Regions from separate parts of the Neobacillus sp. NPDC093127 genome, predicted to be linked through region 2. Evidence: riboswitches for the same ligand, from Rfam matches in the RefSeq annotation. Region 2 holds a riboswitch; the other holds the start of a gene.
The links. Region 2 has a riboswitch for S-adenosylmethionine ahead of ACIQCO_RS16455 (sugar ABC transporter substrate-binding protein). Riboswitches for the same ligand answer to the same signal wherever they lie in the genome.

Region 1 (7,943 bases), 140 kb from region 2:
TATATTTAAGGATGTTTTAAAACTAGATAAACGTTACTAGGTAATTTTATCCACCTTGCTTTTGGATAAAATGGTACATTGCTCCAATCATTCCTGCATCATTTTGATACTTACAACTTTCGACAGGGACTTTAATATCTTTCCACCCAGGAATCTGGTCAAGTTTATTGTTAATATTACCCAACAAACCTTGTTGGGCAATTACTCCGCCACCAATTAAAATTTTTTGAGGGTTTAACGTTGCTGCCAAGTTATAAATTCCATAACTAATGTTTCGAATCCAGTCATCAAGAAGTTCTTTTACCGAACTATTATGGCTGGATTCTAAAAAAACTGTTTCTCCTTTAATGTTTTCATATTCACTAATACTCTTTAGTTTTTTATAGGACTTAATTAAGGCATAAGTAGAAGCATTGGAGTGCAGTATATCCCTGCCATCGTTTCTGGCTTGAGTAATCATAAAACCAAATTCACCACCTCTAAAACTGTGACCATGCAAAAGTTTCCCGTTAATAAATATACCCCCTCCTATTCCAGTACCAATTGTCATACAAATAAAATCGGTACATCTTTTTGCGTTACCACTTATTTTTTCTGCTAAAGCAGCACAATTTCCGTCATTTTCAATTTCAATCGGCAGCCAAATTCTTTTTTTTAATAATTTTTTAAGATTCTGGTTATCTAGTGCTTTTACCGCGCCGCCTCTTTCTGAGTAGCCTGTATGAGGGTTAATAAAGCCAGGTAAACTAATAGCTACACCGCTAACATTATGATTGTTTGTATACATGTAAATGATATCTTCCATTTCTTTTAAAAATAAGTCTAGATTTCTACCCTGGGTATCGAAGCTGCCTTTTGAAAGAATAGATCCATTCGCTAGTAATAGTCCGTGCTTTACTTTTGTCCCGCCTATATCAAAGCAAATATACTTTCTCACTTTCCTTCCTCCTAATCTGCGAATTGTTGTTAGCTTGAAGGAATTTTTTGCTATATGAGCTTAAAAATGGTTCCTTCATCTGAAACTGGCTTCTGGAATTATTTGTATATTTGTTTTAAAACATTTTCAGATAGTCGCCTCAGCGCTCTGTTACGTTGTTTACAAGTTTCATAATCAGTATCTACATGGAATATTTCCAAAGTAAGTCCAAATTCCTTCGCAACACGTACCCAACCTTGCTTCTGAAGAGTTTTACTGTATGTTGATTTTCCACTTAATGGCATCCCGCACATAATGCCCAATTTCACTTTCCATCTCTCCCTAATCAGATACGCATCAGCTATCTACATGGCAGCGACAATTAAATTTCACATAATCAGCATGTCCTTCTACCTTATAAAATGCAATTGCGCTTGAATTTGAAAGGGACAATAAACTATGTTGCAATTCCAAATGATTTAAATAAATTCCTCATAAAGCAAATGCCAGCGGTCAGCGAGAAACTAATCATTCAGCGAAAGCATTATACATGCCGTTTCCATCACAGATCCATTCACATACAGTAAGAAATAACTAGAATATATAAAAATTTTTATAATAAAGGAGAGAGTTGCAGTGTTAGAAAACGTTTCAATAATTGTACCTTTCCAAACTGACAATGGTCCAAGAGCGAAGGCTTTTGAATGGATTAAAAGATATTATGCTCGTATGATGCCCGAAGCTGAATTATGTTTGGGACTAATCAATGGCGAGGACATTAATAAATCTAAGGCTGTAAACTTGGCAGCTAAAAAAGCAACAAAAGATATTTTTGTAATAGCTGATGCGGATGTTGTTTATAACTCCAATATTATTGTGGAAGCGATAAAATTACTTGATAAAGCAGCATGGGTAGTCCCTTTTACTGAAGTATATAATATTGAATGGCAAGGTACTGAAAGATTACTTAAAACAAAACCAAAGTGGCCAATTGATGTAAAGTATGAAGAATGTAGTAAATCAAATTGGGTTTATGAAGGATTTGCAGGAAAACTCTTTGTCATTCCTCGAGTAAACTTTGAAGCAGTTGGTGGTTTTGATGAACGGTTTATTGGTTGGGGGGGTGAAGATGATGCGTTTTCACATGCTGTCCGTACGCTTTGCGGAGAAATCGTAAATATTAAAGGGAAATTATTTCACTTATGGCACCCTAGTTCAAACTATCAAACAAATCCACATGGTAAAGCGAATGCTGAGCTTCTCGGTCGCTATATCCATGCAAGTGGAAACAAGAAAAAAATGACCAAACTCATTTATGAACGGAAAAATACTTTAGAAAACATTGAAACTAAAAATAGTGGTCATTTGAACAATCGTGATAATTTAGACGGTTATAAAAATGAATTAATTGAATCCCTGCATATTGAAAATAAACATAATACAAAAAAATATAAAAATAAGAAATATCCATGGTATGAAGATAATCCAAATAATTATACAATTTCCATTCCAATCAAAAGTATGTTTGGTAACCTAGAGCTTATTGTCCGGTCAGGTTCTTCTTTGACCCATTATTGGCAAGACTCTAATGGAAAGTGGCGTAAAAGTAAGACGTTTGCTAAAGGTGTAACGGGAAAACCTCTTTTTTTTGAAAATAATTCAGGGCAATATGTAGTAGTCTGTAAATTAAAAACTGGTGGAGTTGGATTTTGGCTAAGAGACAACAAAGCACCTGGCTACCCTTGGTCTGTACTATGACCAATAGCCAATTTTTTTTTGCTTGAAAATATAGGTATTCTCCCTTATCAATCACTCTTTATAAAACATATAATGACGATGAAGTACATTGTGTTTCATAAATCAAGAATCTGTCTTGCTAAAGAGATTAACTTACCTATAAATTTAGTTCGGTTTTTATCAAATTGCACCAAATTTTTTAGATGTGGATTCGCAATTTATTGACACTTCAAATTATTTCGACTAAAATGAATTCTAATAATAAAATGGTGACGCATAAATTTATACTCTTATCGAGAGCGGCGGAGGGACTAGGCCCGATGAAGCCCGGCAACCATCAAGGTAATCCTTGAAAAGGTGCTAATTCCAGCAGGTTATTTAACCTGGAAGATAAGAGGAGGAAACTAACCCTCTTCTTATGAAGAGGGTTTTTCTCATTTGATCATTAAGCCATTTGAAAGGGTGGATATACATGTCAGTAATTAAAGTAGCAATTCTTGGTTTTGGAACGGTTGGTGAAGGAGTATATAGGACGATACAATCCCATGCCGATGAGTTAGCAGCTGTCTTGGGAAAAAAGGTTGAAGTGGCTGCAGTCCTTATCAAAAACAAGCATAAAGAACGGGAGATTAGAGAAGGGGTCATGGTTACGAACAATTTTGCAGAAATCCTTGAGCTGCCCCAGCTTGATATTGTGGTCGAAGCCATTGTCGACAAAGAACCAACATTTACATTTTTGAAAAAGGCAATCGAGCGCGGCTGTCATATTATCACTGCCAATAAAGAAATGTTTGCCCACCACGGGAAAGAGTTGTTAAATCTTGCGGAGGAGAATCATGTTTCCTTGGGCTTTGAAGCAACGGTCGCAGGGGGAATTCCGGTCATTCAAACGCTAAGGCAGTTATTAAAAATAAATCGTGTCCAGCAAGTCCAAGGCATTCTTAACGGGACATCGAACTTTATTTTGACTGAAATGCGCGTGAAAAAGCAGTCTTTTGCTGAAAGTTTACTGGCGGCACAAGTGAATGGCTTTGCGGAGGCAGATCCAACTAATGATGTTGAAGGCTATGATGCTTTTTATAAAACGATGATCCTGAGCCGTATCGCTTTTGGGGAAGAACCAAATTGGCAGGATGTCGAGCGGGAGGGGATTACTTCAATAACAAGTGGATTAATTGAAGCCGTTGAAAAATTAGGTCTTCGATTCAAACATATTGCCAGCCTTACTAGGGCAGGAGGTCTAATAAAGGCGTCAGTTAAACCTGTTCTTGTTGGAAATGAACATCCATTCTACCATGTCGAGGGAGTAGAGAATGCTGTAAATGTTTTCTCGGATATTGTCGGAAGAATCACCCTCCAGGGGCCAGGCGCTGGAATGTATCCGACTGCCAGTGCAATAATTGAAGATTTGGTGTATGTCTGTCAAAGTCATCCTGCCAAAAGGACTGTAACTCCGGCTCCGGCAGCCATTTCTGTATCGGAAAATCCGCAGGAAAAAGAAACTTGGCTTGTACATGGATTTGCCAAAAAACAGCTAAATCCTTCGATTTTATGGATTGAACAAGCTTCTGAAGAGACGTATATCATCCAAGCGACTAAGAAAGATGTTGAACAGCTGGTTAGTCAACAAAAGGCACTATGCTATTATCCAATATTGGGAGAATATGAGTTGGAAACGAAAGATAAAGCATTAACAGCACTTTAATCCAAATTGGTCATTCTAAATCGCTTATGCGCCACTCCGCTCCTTTTCCCTATAAAATAGAGCATGAATTGCTCTTTTATAGGGAGGAGTTTAGTCAAATTAAAATGACATTCATATATTGTGAAAAAGCACGACTAATTGGACTGGTTATTTTAAAAAAGAAAATGAAGGAGTATGTCATGTCAGGAAATAGCTATAAATGGTCAAGAAGTATCCTAGGGAAGAGAACCGAAAAAGATTTGCAAAGTCCCCAAAAAACCCTAATTTCAAAAAATAACACCACCCAAGATATTGAAGTCAGTATCATCATTCCATCCCAAAATAGATATCCGCTAAATTTATTTACCCTCTACTCTCTCGAACTTCAAACCTTTAATCCCGATAAAATGGAAGTGATTCTTATTGATGATGCTTCAACAGACCAAACGAAAGAAAAACTATTAAACTATACACCGCCCTATCATTTTAAATATATTTTCAGCAATGAAAAGCTTGGAAGAGCGAAGGGGAGAAATTTAGGTATTCGTTCCGCAAGGGGGAGAATTCTTATCTTTCTTGATGCGGAAATGATAACAGAACCTGATTTTGTTGAAAATCATTATAACTATCACCAATCCAAAGATAACGTGATCGTGTCTGGAGCCATGTATACTAAAGCGCTATTTTCATGTATTTTCCCCGATTTCTCAAAGCGAAAATTAAACACAATCGCTGACTTAGCAAAAAATAATCAAGAAATATATCGTCGATTCCAAGCGTATAAAACTCCATTTAAAGAACCATATCCATTAATAGAAAAAAGCGATATTACAAGAAAGACTTTCAAGGATTTAGCGTTTAAAGGCTACCCATGGTTACAACAAATAACTAGAAATTTTGATGAAAAGTTAACCGGTTTTGCGTTTCCGTGGATGGTATTTATTACTGGTAATGTCTCTGTCTGTAAAGATTTCATCGTGCAGGCAGGGGTGTTTGATGGAGACTTTTACCACTATGGTTATGAAGATTGGGAACTAGGCTACCGATTAAATAAATTGGGTGCCCAATATATTGTTAGTGAACAATTGGCCGCATACCACCAAGAGCATCCTGTTGGGGAACGAAAATGGAGAGAGACAATAGGAAACTTCGGTCTTTTTACAATAAAACATCATGATGTCGAAGTGTTGATTCTAGGATTAGAGCTTTCCGGTCTTACCGATTTATTGATGATGAATAATATCTTAAAGGAATACACATTACTTGTTCAGTCGAACCCAGAGAGGTTCCAAAATCTCCAGGAAAAATTTATTACTATTCTTGAAACAATTATCCTTTTCCTCGAAGTTGATATCCGTCACATCAATATCCTAGGAGCTTCCGGTTTTGATACAGATGCAAGAAAACAGCTGCAAGAAGATATTAATTCTATCAAAGTATTAAACAACTATTCTAATTTAACCAATTTCCTAGAAAAAATCATGAAATCCTAACTGTTGGGAAGGGGTGAAATAATGGTTTCCATCATTACGTGCACAATAAGAGAAGAGAGTATCGAAAATGTATTCAATAATTATCAGCAGCAAACCTGGAAGGATAAAGAGCTAATTATTATCTTAAATAAGGATTCGATGGACATGGACAAGTGGGTCAAAAGGGCAAAGGACTACAGTAATGTTCAGGTTTATCAACTTCATGAAAATGCAACGCTTGGCGATTGCTTAAATTTTGGTGTGATGAAATCGAACTATGATTTTATCGCAAAATTTGATGATGATGACTATTACGGTCCTCGTTACATTTCAAGTGCGATGAATGCCTTTAAAGATAACAAAATTTCGGTAGTCGGAAAAAGCTCGTATTATATTTATTTTAAAAATAGGAAGGCATTAATTCATGTAAAAGGTACAGAGAATTCCATCACTGACACTGTAGCAGGCGCAACATTATTGTTTAGAAAAGATGTGTTTTATCATATCCGATTTGAAAAAGTCGATTGTGCTGAGGATTATCTTTTCATTAAAGATGCTAAAAAAGCAGGGTTTGTTATCTATTCGACGAATCATCACGATTTTGCTGTCATCCGGCAAGATTCAGAAAAACACACTTGGAAGATTTCTGATAGGGATCTAATGAAATGGGGAAAATTAATCGCTTATACGGATGAGTTTCAATCCATCATGGCAAAAGAGTAGTGCTGGTTGAACGTGAAAGCATGATTCTAATCAATATTAAAGAGGTGAGCAGGGCATGAAAAGCCATATGCCGCCTCTTTTTTACATTACCAACATAAACAACATGGTAAGTTCACATTCTATTCAAATTTCTAACATTAATATGTTAAAAAACTGTGAAAGTCGTTGCCAATCTAGATCAAGGGGAGTATATTGAGAGTGTAGAGAAGATAGTGAAACATTTCACAAACTGCTCTGCAAGATACAGCTAGCTGAACAACCCCTTCATCGAAGAGGGGAAAAGGATTTTTTTTACACACACTTGTGAAACATTTCACAATAAATAATAGGAGATGATTGTGATGAGATGGTACAAAACCCGTATTGCAGCAGTTGTTTGGACAGTATTAAGAGTATGGCTTGGATTACAATGGATTGAAGCAGGCTACCATAAACTAACAGGAGGATTTGATGCAGGTGGATTCCTAAAATTTGCGCTTGCTAATGCAAAAGGGGATCATCCAGCCGTTCAAGGTTGGTACGCTGACTTCTTACAACAATTCGCGATTCCAAACGTTCATATCTTCAACGTCTTAATACCTTGGGGAGAATTACTGGTTGGTCTAGGATTAATCGTCGGTTTAGCGACAATTCCAGCTTTAATCGCCGGTGCCTTCATGAACTTAAACTTTATGCTTGCAGGAACAACTAGCACAAACCCGATTCTTTATACAGCAGCAATGATTCTGCTTTTCGTGGGAGCTGGAGCATACATCTACGGACTTGACCGCTATGCAGTACCATTTATTAAAGGCTATTTTAAAAAAGGAGTCAAAATCAATCAACAGCAGTAACGAGCTCTAATCGCTTAAAAAGTGAAACCTCTCTTTAGAGCTCGATGAAATAAAATTTCCCCCTTTTATTAGTTGAGAAGCAGGGCAGACCTGCTTCTCTTTTTTCACTTTCAGAAAAACCTTACTATTTTTTTCGATTGTTAGCACGCTGGTTCGCTGCGTTTGAGCGTGCTTGTGCCTCTAAGTCTGCATGGTCAGCAAGTTCTTGCGAAAACTCTACATCGATGCCATCTGACTTCATGTTCTTCGGTACCTGTGGAAGTGATCCTTTATTCTTATCACGAGTCCTGCCTCCGCGTGAACGTCCCATTGTAAAAACCCCTTTCAATTGTAGGCATATTAGGAGCAACAATGCTCCCTTTACTAGCTTTTACAATTAGAAAGAGGTCCATTAATGGAAAAATATTTTAATTATATTAACACATTCTGACTGGCTCGTATGGCGTCATGTTATTAAAGCTTCGTTTTTCTATCATGGTAGCCGCCGGCACGGTCCGCCATTTTAAATTCTCTTTGGTAAGATACTTCCTGCATGCTTGTTAGTGGGTATTTTCCTCTATCCTTATCTTTTTTCTTCT
Region 2 (7,943 bases):
AGCGATTGTTTTTCAATAAAAAACAAGGCAACTGCCGGCAATCCAAAAATAACAATTTCAAACAGAAGAAAAGAGAATCCACTTAACGGATACGACGCCTTTGGCGCTCCGAACATTCCCCATATTACCGCTACAAGTAAGGGGGACCCTATCCCTACTATTATTTTCATGACGGTTCCCTGTGATACACGAAAACCCCAATACCCTAAAATGACCAAAACTAAAATTTCTAAAAGAAAACGCACTCCCAGGTTAATTACCTTTAATCCTTCCATTTGTCCACGCCCTTCTAATATAACTTTGTCTATCTTCTTTATTCAGCAGCAGGAGTAGTTACAAAAGCAGTAGTTGACTTCTTTTTTCTTTCGATAAAAACGAATCCAGTTAAGCAGCAAAGTAATACAAATGGAATGCTCGTTTTATAAAGGTCAGCAAAACTAGAAGCAATTGTTTCTTTCGCAAAAGTGGATACCTGATTCGAATAGTTTTTTACGAGCTTTCCTTTTTCGACGATATCCTTATCCACCTGCATTGCTACCTTTTGGTAAACCAATTCCTTGGCTGAAGTTCTTTGTTCTTTCGGAATAGTGGCAAGTGCTTTTTGGACGTTGATGTCGATGATTTGTTGACGTTCCGCTGCTGTCATTAAGGTTGGAATGGTTTTGCGTGCAGTCTCATCGCCATTAATAAATCTTTTTGTTTCACTCAAGATTTTCTCTTTTGCCGATTGTGGTACGTCGAGCTTTTCAAGCTGTTGGGCTGCGAAATGAACAACATCCTGCTTTTTAGTGTCAATATTATTCGTTAGCCCTGCCACAAAAATAGCGACGGCTAATACTACTCCTAATTGCCTCAGCATCGAGAAAACACCCTGAGAGGCTGTCAGCATTTCTCCTTCGAAAGAGGATGTACTGGCAATCGTGGCCGAGGAAATGACAAAGCTAAATCCCAAGCCAAGCAAACTGCACAATAGGACAATTTCTTTTGAAGTGCTGTGAATAGTTAAATTGTGTAACAAATAATACGCGCATCCCATAATACCAAAACCAAGAATGACTGGGATGGTATATCCGATCTTTTTCGTTAGTAAACCGGCGATGTTGGAAAAAACAAAGATGGCGGCAGATACGGGCGTGACGAGTAGTGCGGCTTGAAGCTCCGTCTTATGCTGGAAGTTAGTTAAGAACTGAGGTAGTAGGACCATTACACCAATGAGGAAGATAAACCCTGTTGTCACTATTACAACTGACCCTGTGAACAAGCGGTCTTTAAAGAGATTTAGATTTACCATTGGAGCCTTTGATTTTTTCTCTGCAAAAATAAATAGCAGAATGGACGCGGCAGTAACAAGATAACAGAAAATCGCTTGAGTACTATTCCAGCCCCATGTATTTCCCTTAATTAACACAAGATTTAACGGGAAAATGGCTGAAACAGAGAAGAGTAATCCAAACCAATCTATTTTTGATTTTACACGACTTTCTTTCTTTAGTGTTAGTAAAAAGAAGGCAATGACAATGGCCAGTAAACAGATTGGAACATTCACATAAAATACCCAATGCCAGCTTAACTTTTCTGTTATGATTCCCCCCACCGTCGGCCCCATTGCTGTGGCTAAACCCTGTGTTGCCCCTAGTAATGTTAGTGGGAGTATTCTTTTTTCAATAGGCATGGCAGCAATACCAATCACCATACTACACGGAATTAAGATGGCGGCACCAATGCTTTGAATGAACCTTGCAGCAATTAAGAAGTCCCCGCTCGTCGCAAGTCCGCAAAGGGCAGACCCCAATCCGAAAATAAGCAGCCCGACAAGATAAAATTTATTTCTGCCAAACATCTCGGCAAACCTTGCCATCGGTATTGCTAAGACAGCAATCGTCATTGTGTATACATTTAACATCCATGAGCTCGTTTCCAATGTCGTATGCAGGCTGTTCTGAATTGCCGGAAGCGTAATGTTCATAATTGTTGAATCAAGCATACAAACAAATATCCCTAAGCACATAAGCAAAACAATCTTCATTCCGCCAGTTTCCTTCATCCTATTACTCCCCTTGTTGTTCATTCAATTTTTTTAGTTCTTCGGCAACCATTCCTAAAATCATCTCAGCTTGGCGAATCCCAAATTCTAATGTAAATCTTTTGTGCTGTTCCATTTCAGGGTACATCTCGGCAATTCTGTTTAAGTTATCAAACATTGCCTGGCTCTTTTTACGTTCCTCCTCTAACCACCGCTGGATTTTTTCTTTGGTGGTAAACCGGCCGAAAAAGATACGGATGAGGATATCCGATCTTGTAATCGTTGGATTGATTGGACTGTTTAGGTATTGTTGAAATTGCTCTTTTCCACTTTCGGTAATAACGAATAAATTCTTGTTCGGCTTACCATCCTGCTGAATCACCTGTTTTTCCACTAATCCTTCCTTTTCCATTTTTCTTAATGCCGGATAAATCGCCCCAAATGACGCGTCGAAAAAGTAGGACACGGAATTCTCCATCATTTGTTTGATATCATAGCCACTCATCGGCTCCTCATAAATAAAGCCAAGAATTACGTCTTGAATATTCATATTGGTTTCACCTCATATTATTTATGTTTATATTATCTTTGTTTATATTATCATTGTTAATATAATGAATGTCAATATATTAATTAGATATTTTTTCAACTTGACACAAAAATAAACCTATCCACAATGTGAATAGGTTTATTTTTGCTTATAATAGGTAATCGCCAGTGCAAAGGCCAATACTGCCCCTTTAACAATGTCCATCGCATAATACGGAACAGACATCATTACGAGGCCGTTTTGCAATATTCCAATTAACACTGCCCCAACAAATGTGCCAATGGCATTGGCCTTCCCGGCTCCAAGAACCGAAAAGCCGATAAAGGCGGCGGCTACTGAATCCATTAAGTAGGGTGCCCCGGAATTTATTTCTGAAGTCATGACACGTGATGCAAGCACAATCCCGCCTATTGCTGCGAACAAAGCAGAAAGCAAATAAGCGAAGACCTTATATTTATTCACAGGGATCCCCGAAAGTCTTGCCGCTTCTTTATTTCCACCGATTACATACATATAGCGGCCATGCTTTGTATAGGTCAAAAAGATGTGTACAAGTATGACGGTCACAGCCATGATGATAATAATCCATGGCACCTCACCGATTTTTGCAAAAAATGGACTAATCAAACCTGTTGCCATTGAGCCATCCGGCATCACCATATTTTGCGAAACCGTTGCTCCCTTTGTATAGGTTAGTGCTGTCCCCTGGATAATAAACATCGTTGCCAACGTCATTAGCATATCAGGGATTCTTAACTTCACAATCATGAACGAGTTTAATGCCCCAACAACCAATGACGCCGCAATCGCAGAAATAATCGCCACCAGTGTATTTTGTGAAAACCAAACAAACATCGAAATGACAACCGCGTTAGAAAGTGATGCCACCGAACCGACCGACAGATCGAAACCATTTACAGACAACGAAATCGTAATACCAATCGCAATAATCGTCACAATCGATATCGAGCGTAAAATATTGATAACATTGCTGCCTTGAATAAATGTAGGATTGGCTGCTGAAAAAATAATGATAAGTACAAGAATCGTAATAATGGTCCCGTATTTATATAAAAACTGAAATAACTCAAAAGCCTTTTTCGCTGGGGCCCCCTGTTTTTTCGCTGATATTTTTGCTTCCATTTTACCTGCCCCCTGTTGAATACAATAAAAGTTCCTCTTCGCTGGTTGCTTTTGTTTCTAGTTCCTTTACCGACCTACCATCATATAAAACATAGACCCGGTCTGTAATTCCGATAATCTCCGAAAGCTCGGATGAAGCATAGATAATCGCTTTGCCCCGGCTGGCCAATTCGGCAATTAATTCGAAGATATCCTTCTTTGCCCCCACATCGACACCTTTAGTTGGTTCATCAAAAATGTAAACATCCGCATCAGCCACGAGCCATTTTCCAATTGCAACCTTTTGCTGATTTCCACCAGACAGATTTTGTACCTTCGTTTCCTCAGATGGTGTTTTAATTCCAAGACGGCTGATCAATTGCTTTGCTGTCTCCTTTTCTCTTTTTCTATCTAAAAAGCTAAATACCTTTGAAAAGCTCCCTAGGTTCGCAGCTGTCAAATTAGCTTCAACCGATTCAAGAACAAGAATTCCTTCCTTTCTCCGTTCTTCGGGTACTAAAGCAAACCCCTTCTTTACCGCCTCATAAGGACTCTTTATTTTTACTTCGACCCCGTGAAGATGGACTTCCCCGCCAGTTGTTTTCTCAGAACCAAATAACGCTTTACATAATTCCGTCTTCCCAGCGCCTACAAGCCCCGCGATTCCAACGATTTCTCCCGATTTAACGTGAAAATGCAGGTCTTTTATTTTTCCTCTATCAGAAAGTCCCTTCACTTCTAGGACGGTGGTTCCAATGGCCGAATTCCTTTCGGGAAACTGCTCCTCCAGCTTTTGACCAAGCATATGCTCAACCACTTTATTGGAGGTTGTGGCGGCAACCTGCTCTTTTACAACAAACTCACCATTTCGCATTACCGTCACTTCATCACAGATTTCAAATATTTCCGGCAGGCGGTGTGAGATAAAGATAATCCCGACATCTTGTTTTACTAGTTCACGAGTAATCCTGAAAAGCTCGCTCGTTTCGGTATGGCTCAATGGTGCAGTCGGTTCATCCAAAATGAGAAACTTGCACTGATTGGAAACAGATCTTGCGATTAAAATCATTTGTTTTTCAGCAAGTGACAACTCGCTCACCAGCGTCTTCGTTGAAAGTCTAATATTCATACTGGACAATATTTGCGCCGCTTTTTGATGAATTTCCTTCCATCTCATCCATTGTCGTTTTCCCATGTTATGAACGGTGTCCAGCAGCATGATATTTTCAGCCACGGTTAAATAAGGAATAAGGGCCGTATCTACCTCCTGATAAACAATTTGAATACCAGCATTCTGGGCATTTTTCGGGGAACGAATTTTCAGGTCTTGCCCATTCATCGTTATCTCGCCGGTATAGTGGTCATAGGCTCCGGAAAGAACCTTCATTAACGTTGATTTTCCCGCACCATTTGCCCCTATTAAGGCATGAATTTTCCCCGTTTCCATCGAAAAATTGACCTGGTTTAACGCCTTCACGCCTGGAAATTCAATTGAGATATTTTTCATTGCCAAAGTTGAACTCGTCAAAATGCCACCCCCTATCAAAACGACACTCCCTTAATCGATAGAAAAAGAGAGTGCCAGCCTAAATTACTTTTTATAATGCTTCTTCAACGTTTTCATCCAATCTTCTTCAAAGGCCGTGGACTGGCCCCAGCTCGGGATGATTTTTGAAAGATTAACCATGTTCACTGGATCCTTAGAGTCCTGAAGATTTTTTTGGGAAACAAGTGATGCTTCTAAGTCATAGGTTTTAGGTGTTTCTTCGCCAGCCAGTTTTTTCGCAAGTAATCTCATGTCGACAGCGCCGATTAATTTAGGATCGACAGCGGCTGTATACTTCCAGGCACTGCCTTTTCTTTGGATATCCTGCAAGTCCGCATTGGAAACATCAATTCCATAGATTTTCACTTCTTCACGACCTGCTTCTTTAAGCGCACGTGCAGCGCCAATCGCAAAGGCATCCCACGTAGCAAAGATTGCGTCAAGTTTGCCCTTAGGGTATTTGTTCAACATCGCTGCAACAGCATTTTGCGTTTGCACACTTGTATCCGCTGCCGCTACGCCAAATCGTTCCACTTCTTTAAGCCCGGGGTTTTTCGCAAGCACGTCCTGATAAACTTTGTTCCGACGGACCATTGGCGGGAAGCCATCTACCCAAAGATAAGCAATATTAGCTTTACCCTTCGTATCCTTTATGAGCTGGTCTAGAGCTAAGGTTGCTAATGCTTCATCATCCTGAGAGGTAAGCGTCACGCCTTCAACATTCGCCAAGTTCGGATTCGAGTCAAATGCAACTACACTTTTTCCTTTTTCTACGATTTTCTTTACATCGTTTACAGTGGCATCGTCGTCACCGTGTGAAATGATAAATCCATCATAATTCTGATCTAATGCCTGATTGATGGCATCGTGGAATTTCGCTGTGTCCCCATTTGCTGTAAACACGTCTACCTTTATCCCCAATGATTCTCCTTCTTCTTTTGCCCCGGCTAAGAATTGGGCTGTATGGTCGTCACCGCCAATTTTACGGATGACCTTGATTTTCAACTGATCACCTTTGGAAAATGCCTCCGGTACCCCTTCAAGGGAAACCTTTTTATTGCTGCTTGTTTGTTTTGTTTCTCCACCTGAAGCACAGCCTGTGAGTAATAGAGTTGCTGCCAATGCTGATACGAGCGTAGTTTTTAATAAATTCCTTTTCATCTTTGAAACTCCCCCTTTTTACTTCTTACCAATTAACACATTATTCCTATTGGAAAGGTTAGCTTTTATGTAAAATAAAAAACCTCTCCAGAAAAGAGAGGTTTCATCACAAATAGACGGATTACTCCTCTCTTATCTCTCAAAACAATTACTTGTTTTGCAGGATTTAGCACCAATTCCTTGTCGGAACGGTTGCTGGGCGTCATCGGGCCAGTCCCTCTGCCACTCTTGATAAGAGAACGTATTATTCATTTAAAGTATTAAACTTAATTTAAACTCCTATTAACAAGTTGTCAATAGTGTTTTGAATATTTTTAATAAAGTGATATCCAAAACCCCTACATTTAGGGAAAAATAACACAAGTTTCAATTTAAGTGCTATCGCTTTATAAACAATTGAAATTTCGGTATGATAATATTTAGTAAATCGAAATAAATTTTAGAAAGAAGTGTTAATTACTTGAACCAGCAGGAAAGTGCAAAACGTAATTTACTGATCATGTGGTTTGCCAACTTCTTTGTAGCCGGAAGTATGACGATGGTTATGCCGTTTATTTCGTTGTACATTGAGTCATTTGGTGATTTTTCCGAAACATATGTCCAACATTGGTCAGGGTTAACATTTGCAATTACATTTGTATCCGCCTTCCTTTTCTCACCTATTTGGGGAAGAATTGGCGACCGCTTTGGGAGGAAAAAAATTCTAATCTTTTCCGGATTAGGAATGGCCTTATCGATTTTTCTTATAGGCTATGTCCATTCCGTTTGGCAGCTATTTATGCTCCGGTTTTTCATGGGATTCTTTTCGGGATTTATCCCGATGTCACAAGCTTTTATTTCAACGCAAACACCGAAACAGGTTGCCGGAAGGGTCCTTGGGACATTGCAAACCGGGAGCATCACTGGTTCGTTGTTAGGGCCGATGTTAGGCGGAATATTGGCAGATTCCCTTGGCTATTCCACCACCTTTAAGTGGACCTCCATTTCCATATTCATCTCGGCCCTCCTTGTCATTGCCACAAAAGAATTTCTACTTGAAGCCAAAAAGGGCACAAAATCCCATTATTCAAGCAAGGAAGTATTGAAGCATATTACGCGCAATCCCGTATTATTAACCGTGCTGCTAATCTCTGCTCTTGTCCAGATTGCACACTTTAGCATCCAACCGATTTTGTCCTTATTTGTTAGTAATCTGCACGGCCCAGCAAATATTGCCTTTTATTCAGGGATTGCGTTTTCCGCCGCAGGTCTAGGGAATTTAATGATGTCGAGGAATTGGGGGAAAATTGCTGATAAGTATGGCTATATCAAAATACTGATCATTCTTCTTTTCTTGGCGGGAATTGTCTACCTGCCGGGAGCAGCCGTTACAAGTTTTTGGCAGCTTGTCATCATCCGCTTCGCTCTCGGTGTCACGATTGGCGGCATTATTCCTGTGCGGATTGCTTATATCCGCCAAGAAGCACCGATTGCGATGCAAGGGGAGGTACTTGGCTACAATACTAGTTTAAGGTTCCTTGGGAATATCATCGGGCCGTTAT

Region 1: it holds a riboswitch for S-adenosylmethionine, as region 2 does, so the genes downstream of both, ACIQCO_RS17145 (homoserine dehydrogenase) here and ACIQCO_RS16455 (sugar ABC transporter substrate-binding protein) in region 2, are expected to answer to the same signal.

Annotation. Positions count from the first base shown of each region.
Region 1 covers NZ_JBIVOP010000012.1:151,937-159,879, forward strand. Annotated here, with positions in the region: gene ACIQCO_RS17130 (ROK family protein) at 47-937, opposite strand; gene ACIQCO_RS17135 (ATP-binding protein) at 1,036-1,245, opposite strand; gene ACIQCO_RS17140 (galactosyltransferase-related protein) at 1,553-2,674, shown strand; SAM riboswitch class I at 2,941-3,050, shown strand; gene ACIQCO_RS17145 (homoserine dehydrogenase) at 3,126-4,358, shown strand; gene ACIQCO_RS17150 (glycosyltransferase family 2 protein) at 4,463-5,830, shown strand; gene ACIQCO_RS17155 (glycosyltransferase family 2 protein) at 5,852-6,532, shown strand; gene ACIQCO_RS17160 (DoxX family protein) at 6,874-7,365, shown strand; gene ACIQCO_RS17165 (YfhD family protein) at 7,490-7,675, opposite strand; gene ACIQCO_RS17170 (YfhE family protein) at 7,819-7,943, opposite strand, start outside.
Region 2 covers NZ_JBIVOP010000012.1:8,383-16,325, reverse strand. Annotated here, with positions in the region: gene ACIQCO_RS16480 (YrdB family protein) at 1-275, opposite strand, end outside; gene ACIQCO_RS16475 (MFS transporter) at 314-2,044, opposite strand; gene ACIQCO_RS16470 (PadR family transcriptional regulator) at 2,049-2,573, opposite strand; gene ACIQCO_RS16465 (ABC transporter permease) at 2,712-3,716, opposite strand; gene ACIQCO_RS16460 (sugar ABC transporter ATP-binding protein) at 3,718-5,202, opposite strand; gene ACIQCO_RS16455 (sugar ABC transporter substrate-binding protein) at 5,287-6,402, opposite strand; SAM riboswitch class I at 6,532-6,640, opposite strand; gene ACIQCO_RS16450 (MFS transporter) at 6,902-7,943, shown strand, end outside.